2 regions of the Lysinibacillus sp. NPDC097279 genome follow, and region 2 is predicted to be linked to the other one. Evidence: riboswitches for the same ligand, from Rfam matches in the RefSeq annotation. Region 2 holds a riboswitch; the other holds the start of a gene.

Region 1 (5,354 bases), on a different contig from region 2:
TAAGCTTTCGATTTCACCGCTTGGTGGCTCCCATAAGCTTTCAAACCATGGTTCATACTCTGCATTAATTTCACCGATTGCAGCTTCCGCTTCTCCGTCAGCACCACCAAATTCTGCACCCTTTTGTACGAAAAGGGGGATGATTGCTAAAAGCACAACGACAGCAAGTAGTAACATATTTTTCTTCATCTTAATGTGCCTCCTTTGCTGAGAAAACACGAAGAGCCTTTAATTCGCTCACGTTGTATTTTTTTAGGAAATTCATGACGATAACAGTTAAAATCCCTTCACTAATTGCGAGAGGAATTTGTGTTAAAGCAAAAATCCCTGCAAATTTTGTGAATGATGCCATAAAGCCTCCTACTTCAGAAGGGAAAGCTAGTGCTAATTGAACTGAAGTGACAACATAAGTACCTAAGTCCCCAAGCATCGCGGCAAAAAAGACAGCGATAGAAAATGAAAGACCAATTTTTTGAGAACCTTTAAAGACATAATATGCAATAATTGGACCTACAATCGCCATTGAGAAAGCATTTGCACCTAAAGTAGTAATACCACCATGCGCTAAAAGTAAAGATTGAAATAATAAAACGATTGTTCCAATTACGCTCATTGCTAATGGCCCGAAAAGAACCGTACCAAGACCAACACCAGTAGGATGTGAGCAGCTTCCTGTTACTGATGGGATTTTCAGTGCTGATAAAACGAATGCAAACGCACCTGATAAGCCTAATATCATTTTTGTTTCAGGATTTTCATCAATTGTTTTACGAATAGAACGCAATCCTAAAATAATAAATGGAATCGAAACGACCCACCAAAAAATCGCCCATTCAATCGGCAAAAACCCTTCCATGATATGCATGGCAAACGCTCGATTTGGTACTAGTAAAAAAGCTAGTAAGAAATAACTAAGTTTCCAAAAAGAAAATTTCAAAACCATTCCTCCTTCACAGTCATTTTCGAATGTAAGATGCGCAATAAAAAAAGCACTTCTCCGTCTAGGAAAAAGTGCATAGCTGAAAAAGCAAATACTAATGGTCATTTGCTAAGCCGCACACCTATCCTCGTAGGTTGAAACGATCACGATTTTTTCGGCAGGTCTCCTGGCTTAAGATCAACATTTTATAGGCCTTCCCGTCCTTTGGACAGTGACATTTTCTATAAAATTCCCTCATACAGTGGCGGGACCGCGCCGGACTTAAACCGGCTTCCCTTTTAAGCGAAATGTATACACTTCACACCGAAAAAAGATGAAATTGTGAGTTTTCACGAAGAAGTGTAACATGTTTTTCCAATCATTAGCTATTCTTTTTTTTTTTAAAAGATTTTTTAATAGAATTACATTCTAGAAAATTCAGATAAATGTAAGAGAGAATCAATCAAATTTAACGGAATATTTGTTGAAATTTTATTAAAAATCTAATAAATGAAAAAAGAAATGTTGAAAAGAGTAAAAATAATAGGCTATGATAGAAACAGTTTTATACTCTTTTTATGAATATTTCATTTCAAAATTTAATTATAAATCCATCATTAAGTGCTCGAAATACTTCGAGATAATAGGGAAATCGGTGTAAATCCGATACAGCCCCCGCTACTGTAATAGCTGATGAAATCGCAATGCCACTGGAAACTTGGGAAGGCGCGAAAGTAAGAGGAAGCTTAAGTCAGGAAACCTGCTTAGTTGATGATATGCAAACTTTTCGGAGGGAGAAGTGAAGCGAGAGCGGATACGTGTATATTCGTTTTTATTTTGGCTTCTATAAAACCTTTACTCTTCGATGTTGAGTAAAGGTTTTTTCTTTTTCCTAAAAGTCAATGAGGGGAGAACAGCAATGACAACTTGGAACTTAGAGGGCATGAAAACACATCTTTTTATTTGTAATGGTAGTAGTTGCATGAAAAAAGAGGCTGAGGAAATTACGTTGGCCATACGAGATGAAATAGAGAAATTAGCACTCGATAAGGAAATACATACAACAAGAACGCGTTGTAATGGCAGATGCAAAGATGCATGTGTTGTAATCGCGTATCCACAGGGAAATTGGTATCGTGTGCCAACAGTAGAGCATGGTAGAACGCTTGTAAAAGATTTAAACGATGATTCTTTACATAGTGAGCATGTGTTTACTTTGACAGAAGGTACGTTGCAGCGTACCCCGCAAACAACAGCCATAAAAGGCATCGACAAGGTGAAAGAGGGGTAGAAAATGGCGCAAAAAGGAAAGATTTTTGTTGTAGGCTTTGGACCTGGTGATTTCAAACATATTACAACCCGTGCTGTAGAGGCATTGCAACAAAGTGAATTTATTATCGGTTATAAAACATATGTTGAGCTCATTCAAGATTTAGTAAGTGCAAAGTCGATTGTGAGTACTGGCATGACAGAAGAAGTGTCACGTGCACAAGAAGCAGTTCGTCAAGCCGAGGCTGGAAATATTGTTGCGGTTATTTCGAGTGGTGACTCGGGCGTATATGGAATGGCTGGACTTGTATATGAAGTCCTCATTGAGCTTGGTTGGACGGAAGCAACAGGGATTGAAGTTGAGATTGTGCCAGGAATTTCTGCTATTAATTCTTGTGCAAGTTTGCTAGGCGCACCGATTATGCATGATTCATGCACGATTAGTTTAAGTGATCATTTAACGCCTTGGAATTTAATTGCAAAGCGTGTGGAAGCTGCGGCGATGGCGGATTTTGTTATTGCTTTATATAACCCTAAAAGTGGTCGACGTACACGTCAAATCGTTGAAGCGCAACGGATTTTACTAGAATATCGATCACCTGATACGCCTGTAGGGCTTGTGAAAAGTGCGTACCGAGATCGTCAGGAAATAACAATGACAACGTTAGCAGAGATGCTCGAGCATGATATCGGCATGTTAACTACAGTAATTATTGGCAATTCATCGACATTTTTCTATGACAATAAAATGATTACTCCACGTGGCTATCAGCGCAAATATACACTTGGAGATGAAAAACAGCCTTTACGTCCACATCAGCGTTTAAGAGAAGAAAATGAACCGTGGGCAATGAACCAAGAAACAGGTACCGCACGCCAAGACTTTGCGGCAGATCCCAATGCAGGACGTATGAAAAGTAGTATTGCAGTAGCACCTGCGCCTGTAACAGTACCAGAAAAATCATCATTGGAAATGGCAGCAACAGCACTTGCCATGGTGAAAGGAACAACTGTCACAAAGACAACAACAAAGTTAGTCCAGCAAAAAATGGAGTCGATTTTTGAACTTGCTGTTAGTCCAGGGGTAGCAAATAAATTTTTCACGCCACAGCAAATGATGACGTTAGCTGAAGTTGTGGGAGATGAAGGCACGATGGAATATACACCAGACCATCAAATTCATTTGAAAATTCCAACGACAGAGCCTGAGATGATTACTGAAAAGTTAAGAGCAGTAGGCTTTTTACTTGCACCAATAGGGGATGTGCTGTCATTAAAAGCCTGTGATTTCTGTTATGGCGAGAAGGCAGATTCAATTCCATATGCAGAGGAAATTCAAGATAAGCTTGGTGGATTATCGCTGCCTAAAACTTTAAATATTGGCTTTAATGGCTGTGGCATGGCGTGCTATCGAGCAGTGTTTGACGATATCGGTATCGTCTATCGAAAAAGTAAATTTGATGTTTTTATTGGCGCTAAGCCAGTAGGGCGGACAGCCCATGCGGCACAGCCTGTTGTAGAGGGGCTAGAGCCAGAACAGCTTATTCCACTTATTACAGACATTATTGAGGAATACAAGGCAAATGCACATCCAAATGAACGCTTGTTCAAATACTTCAAACGGGTGAAAAAAATACTGCATTTTACGTATCAAGATATGTCGTCAAAAATAAAAGTAGAGCCAGCTCCGTGCGGCGATTAGTGAGGAGATAAAAGATGAAAGCAATTTTATTTGTTGGCCATGGTAGCCGTTTAGCAGCAGGAAACGACGAGGTGCGCACGTTTATCGAGCAAATGACACCTCGAGTTGATAAAAGTTTTTTAGTTGAAACATGTTTTTTGGAGTTTGCCTCGCCTAACATAGAAGAAGGTATTACGAATTGTATAAACAAGGGTGCTACAGAGGTCCATGTAATTCCGATTATTCTACTTCATGCAGGCCATTCAAAAATGCATATACCTGCAGAAATCGAACATGCACGTGAACATTATCCAAACATTACATTTACCTATGGGCAAACAATCGGTATTCATGATGAAATATTTGCTATTTTAGAAGACCGCTTAGCAGAAATCGGCTTTAATACTGAGGAAGAACATAAGGATACTGCCATTTTATTAATTGCACGAGGTGGTAGTGACCCAGCTGCAAATGGTGATTTTTATAAAATTACTCGTTTGTTATGGGAAAAACTGAATGTTCCGTATGTGGAAAGTGCTTTTATGGGAGTGACAGATCCTCGTGTTGAAGAAGGCATTGAACGCTGCGTTAAACTAGGTGCGAAAAAAATTATTATGCTACCGTACTTTTTATTCACAGGTATTTTAATGGAACGTATGAATGGTATGTGCGAGCAATTTAATAAGCAATATCCTGACTGTGATATTCAAATTGCTAACTATTTTGGCTACCATGAACGTTTGCAAAATGTGCTTTTAAACCGTATTGAGCAAGCAGTAAATGGTACATCAACAGGTATGCAAGATTTAGAAAATTATCGTGCTTATGCGGCGGTACATGGACATGCGCATCATCATCACCATCATGACCACGATCACGACCATCATCACCACGATCACCATCATGACCATGACCACCATCATGACCATCATCATGACGAGGAGCTAGTAAAATGATTTTCATGTTAGCTGGTACGAGTGACGCAAGGAATCTTGCACTTGAATTGCAGTCAGTGGGCTATGCTGTGACGGCGACAGTTGTGACAGATTCAGCCGCTTCAAGTCTTGCAGAGGTAGGTCTACCACATCTAGTTGGTAGACTAACGGCTGAGGAAATGGCAGCAATACTTACAGAACAAGGGTATCGCTTAGTTGTCGATGCTTCACATCCATTTGCAGAGGAAGCATCTAAAAATGCGATGGCAGCAGCAAAGAGTGCTGGTGTTCCATATATTCGATATGAACGTGCGAATGAGCATTATGACCACCCGTTGATTACAGTTGTCAAAGACTATGAGGAAGCAGCACAATTAGCCGCAATAAAACGTGGTGTCATAATGCTGACAACGGGCAGCAAAACGCTTGCAACGTTTACAAAAGTATTACAAGGCTTAGAAAATACACGTGTTATCGCACGTATGCTTCCGCGCCTTGATAATATGGAAAAATGTGAGGCACTTGGTGTGGCGCAAAGAGACATTGTTGC
Region 2 (5,354 bases):
TATAACCAAACCCGTTCACAGGTTTTTCTACATCACCTTGTAAGTCCGCCAAGACATTTTTCGTTGTATAGCCTGAATAGGCAAAACCTTTATTATACGAAGTTAACAAACCCGCTTGTTGCAATGCTTGTGCAACAAAATCTGTATACCCAAGGCCAATGCCTCCAACCTCATTCATGCCGTGTGCCAATGAATCACCTAGTGCTACATAATCTGCTTGTACGACCCAGCTTGGCGCAATGTCATCTTGCTTATTTTCTGCATTTGCTCCTACAGGGACTATTACCTGTAAAGCTAGTACACTAGCAGCTAAAAAACGAAACTTCTTTGTAAATTGCATATCCCCACTCCTCCTGCACATCTAATAATTTCTAGTTTACTAGATTGAGGATAAAAATGGGAACATTAATAGTTAATACCTGAAATTGACCTCTATACTCCTAGTTATTTACCTTATTCAAGCTGAACCTTTCCGTAAACACCACCTCCACCAACTGCAATATGTAATTGCCCTGTTCTTGCTAAATCAATCATCTGTGCAATTTTAAGTGGCACAATTTCTGCAAGCTGCTCGGTAGTAATACAATGGAGTATTGTCATTTCTGTTCCGAATGCACGTATTAGTTTCTCCATCATTTTCGGACCTAAACCTGGTATAAAATCAAGCGGTACTTGATGAATATACGGTGGCCTCTCACGTTCAGCACTATCTGGATCAGATAGTTCAATAATTCGACTTGCAACACCTTTTACAATTTGCGAACTTCCGCATGACTTACAAATGGTATCTTCATCATTTAACTGTTCACCACATTTAGCACATACTGTTTGATGATATTTGCCAAGCAAAGGGTTTAACCCATAATTCGCTATTATGGCACGTCCTTCCTGTTCATGGAGTGCCATCTTTAATTCGTTAAAATTAGCTGCCTTTAGTCGTAATTTTTGATATTCACGAGCAATTTTGCCAAGAGAATGGGCATCAGAATTTGTTACAAATGTATACTGTTGAATTTCTCGGATGTTTTTTACCATGTTGGTATCAGAGCTTAAACCAAGTTCTATTGCATCTATAAGCTGTGGATCGAATACTTCAGTTAAACTGTTGTGAACGCCTCTTCCAAATAAGCTTTTAAACGGGGTAAAAACATGCGCAGGAATAAAGAGACCTCCCAATTCCCGAACTTTTTGTTGTAGTACGCGTCCATCACAATAAATACGCTGTGAACTTAAATGAATATTTTTCATAAAGCCTTTCATCCAATTCGAAAAATCTGCCATCACTTCGATAGTTGGAAAATATGCGAGCACATGAATCGGGCCCTGACAGTTGCTATCATAAATTTCAATTTCCGATCCTGGAATAAGCGTCGTTTCTTGAAAACGAAGTCCCCCTTCCGTTAGCTCTTCTAGTTCACCTCGTTGTATCATCATCGTCATCTCAGCAAGTACCTCTGGCGAATGACAGTCTATAATGCCAATTATATCGAGCCCTTTTTTTGCACTTGCCATCTCTAAAATTCGCGATAATGTTAAAGTTTTACTTCCTGTAATCTTTACTGCCCGCCCACTCATCGTTCGACCAATGTGAATATGTAAATCCGTATAATAGTCGTGAAACATGTATACAGCTCCTTTTTTGTTTCATTATAAAATAAAAAAAAACCTTACATTGCTGCAAGGCATTTTCATGATTTAAGATGGATGGTTTTGATGTGTGCCATTATCCGTCTCGTATGAACCTGAACCTTGATTTGGCGTCGTCGCTGCATCATAAGCAATTAAAGTAACGCCAATTTTCTTTTCTAGCTCATTAATTTTTTCTAGCTGTGTGTCATCTAATTGTGCAAATTTAATCTCGTCCATATTCGTCACGCATCCTTTCAAAAGTAACGTTCCCCGAATATCTCACAACTATACAAAAATTAAATCACAAAAATCTTCTGAATTGTTTCGGTGACTGGCACTTATGTATTTTTTGTGAATTGTTCAGATACATATGTTAAATAAGGTTTGCCTGTCAGTGGGTGTGTTTGAATATCGGCGTAAACGCCAAAAACATCACGCAGTAGTTTAGGCGTTAATACTTCCTCTGGTGTGCCGTAATGAACAATACTCCCTTGTTGTAAAACATAAATTTGATCACAATACATAGCCGCCATATTTAAATCATGTAAAGCAGCAACAACAGTTAAATGAAGTGTTTGAATTAAGTCCATTAATTGTAGTTGATGCTGAATATCTAAGTGATTTGTTGGCTCGTCTAATATAAGCACTTGCGCCTGTTGTGCTAATGCACGAGCGACCATTACTCTCTTTTTTTCCCCTCCAGAAAGGGAGCTAAAGCTGCGAGTCTCCAGATGGGTAATACCTGTTTGCGCCAATGCCTCTTTGACAATTTTAAAGTCTTCCTTATCGTCCATCTCAAAAAGCTTCTTATGTGGCGTTCTTCCCATGCTCACCAAATCTCTCACTTTAAAATCAAATAACACAGGTGTTTCTTGGCTCACAACGGCTAATTTTTTTGCAATCACTCTACTTGATTGCTTAAAAATATCTTCCTCATTTAATAAAACTGTTCCACTTTCAGGCTTTAATAAACGATACATATTTTTCAATAGTGTAGACTTTCCACTACCATTAGGACCAATTAAACCGACAAATTGCTTTTCTTTTATTTGAATGCTTACTTTATCTAATATGCGCTGATCATGAATGGAGAATGATACATGCTTCGCCTCTAATGTCATAGCCTTTAATCTCCTTCACCAAATGAATAATTGTTACGGCGTAGTAGCCAAATGAAAAACGGTCCGCCACAAAAGGCAGTAATGATTCCAATAGGCATTTCCTCTGGTGCGATTAATACTCGCGCAATTGCATCCGCCCACACTAAGAAAATCCCTCCTAATAATGCACTAATAGGGATTACGTATTTATAATTAGATCCTACAATTAAGCGCACAATATGTGGAATGATTAAACCGACAAACCCAATGGAACCACTTACTGCAACGAGCACACCTGTTAGTAATGATACAAGTAGTATCAGTTGAATACGAAATTGTTGAAGATTAACACCTAACGTGACTGCCGCTTCTTCTCCAAGTAATAATAAATTTAAATTTCGATAATGTAGCCATAACAAACTAAAAACGATGAAAAAGATAATAGCTGGAATGACTACATTACTCCATTTTGCGCCTGCAAGACTTCCTAGCATCCAATACATAACGGCTTTTATACCGCCCTCTTCCTTGGACATCATCAACATAAAATTGGAAGTTGCAGACAATATAAATGATACCGCCATCCCCGCCAACAGCAAACGGAAAATAGAAATACGTCCCCCTACACGTGATAAGAAAAATACCAACACAATCGCAATAAAGGAACCTAAAAAGGCTGCTACTGAAAGTGCGTAGATACCTAAAAATGAAAAAGCACCTAAAATAATGACAGCCGTAGCCCCGACTGTTGCTCCTGAAGAAATACCCAAAATATAAGGATCCGCAATTGAATTACGGACAAGTGCTTGCACAGCCGCGCCAGCAATAGCTAAGCCTGCTCCAACAATGGCGGCAAGTATTACACGTGGGACACGTATTTGCCATATAATAATCTCCTGTGAGCGACTCCAATCAGGCTCTATCGTATTTGGGAAAATTGGAATTTTCGAGAAAATAACCTTCCATACATGTAGCGGTGTAATTGACACAGATCCAATCATAATAGCAGCTGTCATAGAAGCTATCAGCACTAAAAGAAGGATCAATGAAAAGTACATAAATTTTTTGTTCATTTGTTTATTAACTCCTTATCAATCATGATAAATACGAAGCAATAAAAAAGGGTATTCTACGCAATAATGCATAGAAATACCCTAGGTTAAACAAAGTTGGAGAAGTATCCACCAATTGTCCGTAATTGCTTGCATCCTCGTGGGCATTACAGGTATAAACTAATTGGCAGGTCTCCTGGCTTCGATTCTGCGTAACTATGATTGCCTTCCCATTCCTTAAAGCACAGTGGCTACTACATCATAGAACTCCTCGTTACAGTTGCGGGACAGCGTCGGACTTACACCGACTTCCCTTTTAAGTGGCACTCATTAACAAGTGTCACACCAATAGTTTCTGAAATTTTAAAATTATGACGATTCTATCATACATAATTATGCTAGTCTATAGCTTCTTTCATCTAGGAATCAATCTTTCCTCTTTTCAACTTCATACATATAAATTTTCGTAGAAAACCTTATCCATAATTTCTGCACATTTACTTGTTACATTAAAAACAATCAATAGTAAGGAGGAAATTCATATGATATTCAAAAGAAATTTATTTCTCGGTTTCATGGCGGCAATCACTTTACTAATACTTTCAGCTTGCTCTGAGGATACAGTGGAGTCACAACCTGCTAATAGTGACGTAATGGATCATGGCGAAGAGATGGATCATTCAAGCTCTGGTGATGTTCCTTCTACTTTAAAAACTGCTGAAAATCCTAAATTTCCAGTAGGCACTACTGCTGTTATTACGGAAGGACATATGTCTGGGATGGAAGGAGCAGAGGCAACGATTGTTGGGGCGTATGATACAACCGCCTATATTGTTTCCTATGAACCGACTACTGGAGGAAAGAAAATAGAAAATCATAAATGGGTTATACATGAGGAATTAATAGATTCTGGTGATGCCCCGTTGGCTCCAGGCACAGAAGTTAAAACAACTGCATCGCATATGAAAGGCATGGAAAATGCCACTGTTCACATTGATGAAGCAGTCCAAACGACCGTTTATATGATTGATTACCCTTCAACAACTACAGGTGAAGAAATAAAAAATCATAAATGGGTTACAGAAGACGAACTAGCGTCCAAATAAAAAATCAACCTCTGACGGTTATTCCTTCAGAGGTTGATTTTTTATTTGTCTAATATTTTTTGTCAGCTAGCTTATGCCATTTATAGCCGATTCCCCATACTGTCTGTAAATAATCCTCTACAGGGAAGCCACTTTTCCGTAGTTTATCTCGTAAATTACGCATATGTGAATCAATTGTTCGATCTTCAATTGTTACATTATATCCCCAGACAGTATTAATTAAATGTTCTCTTGAAAAAACTTTATTTTGATATTCAAGAAATAACGCTAACATGGCAAATTCTTTTGGCGTTAAAAGAATATCCTCTTGGTGAAAAGACAATTCAACGGATTCTTTATTTAATCGTAGCCCTTCAAAAACAACTACTGTTTCTTCTGTTTTTGTTCTTCTTAAAACTGCATGTATACGTGCTAATAACTCCTCCTCATCGAAAGGCTTTAACATGTAGTCGTCTGCCCCCATATTT

The links. Region 2 has a riboswitch for cobalamin ahead of ACIQ1H_RS22010 (FecCD family ABC transporter permease). Riboswitches for the same ligand answer to the same signal wherever they lie in the genome.
Region 1: another riboswitch for cobalamin. It lies ahead of ACIQ1H_RS03685 ((2Fe-2S) ferredoxin domain-containing protein); the one in region 2 lies ahead of ACIQ1H_RS22010 (FecCD family ABC transporter permease).

What each region holds. Positions count from the first base shown of each region.
Region 1 covers NZ_JBIWDA010000001.1:764,527-769,880, forward strand. Annotated here, with positions in the region: gene ACIQ1H_RS03675 (energy-coupling factor ABC transporter substrate-binding protein) at 1-189, opposite strand, end outside; gene ACIQ1H_RS03680 (energy-coupling factor ABC transporter permease) at 191-937, opposite strand; cobalamin riboswitch at 1,080-1,263, opposite strand; cobalamin riboswitch at 1,522-1,701, shown strand; gene ACIQ1H_RS03685 ((2Fe-2S) ferredoxin domain-containing protein) at 1,839-2,210, shown strand; gene cobJ (precorrin-3B C(17)-methyltransferase) at 2,214-3,890, shown strand; gene ACIQ1H_RS03695 (sirohydrochlorin chelatase) at 3,905-4,825, shown strand; gene cobK (precorrin-6A reductase) at 4,822-5,354, shown strand, end outside.
Region 2 covers NZ_JBIWDA010000010.1:41,756-47,109, reverse strand. Annotated here, with positions in the region: gene ACIQ1H_RS22030 (S-layer homology domain-containing protein) at 1-340, opposite strand, end outside; gene ACIQ1H_RS22025 (endonuclease Q family protein) at 454-1,623, opposite strand; gene ACIQ1H_RS22020 (hypothetical protein) at 1,696-1,866, opposite strand; gene ACIQ1H_RS22015 (heme ABC transporter ATP-binding protein) at 1,968-2,750, opposite strand; gene ACIQ1H_RS22010 (FecCD family ABC transporter permease) at 2,756-3,802, opposite strand; cobalamin riboswitch at 3,951-4,146, opposite strand; gene ACIQ1H_RS22005 (YdhK family protein) at 4,324-4,887, shown strand; gene ACIQ1H_RS22000 (response regulator transcription factor) at 4,937-5,354, opposite strand, start outside.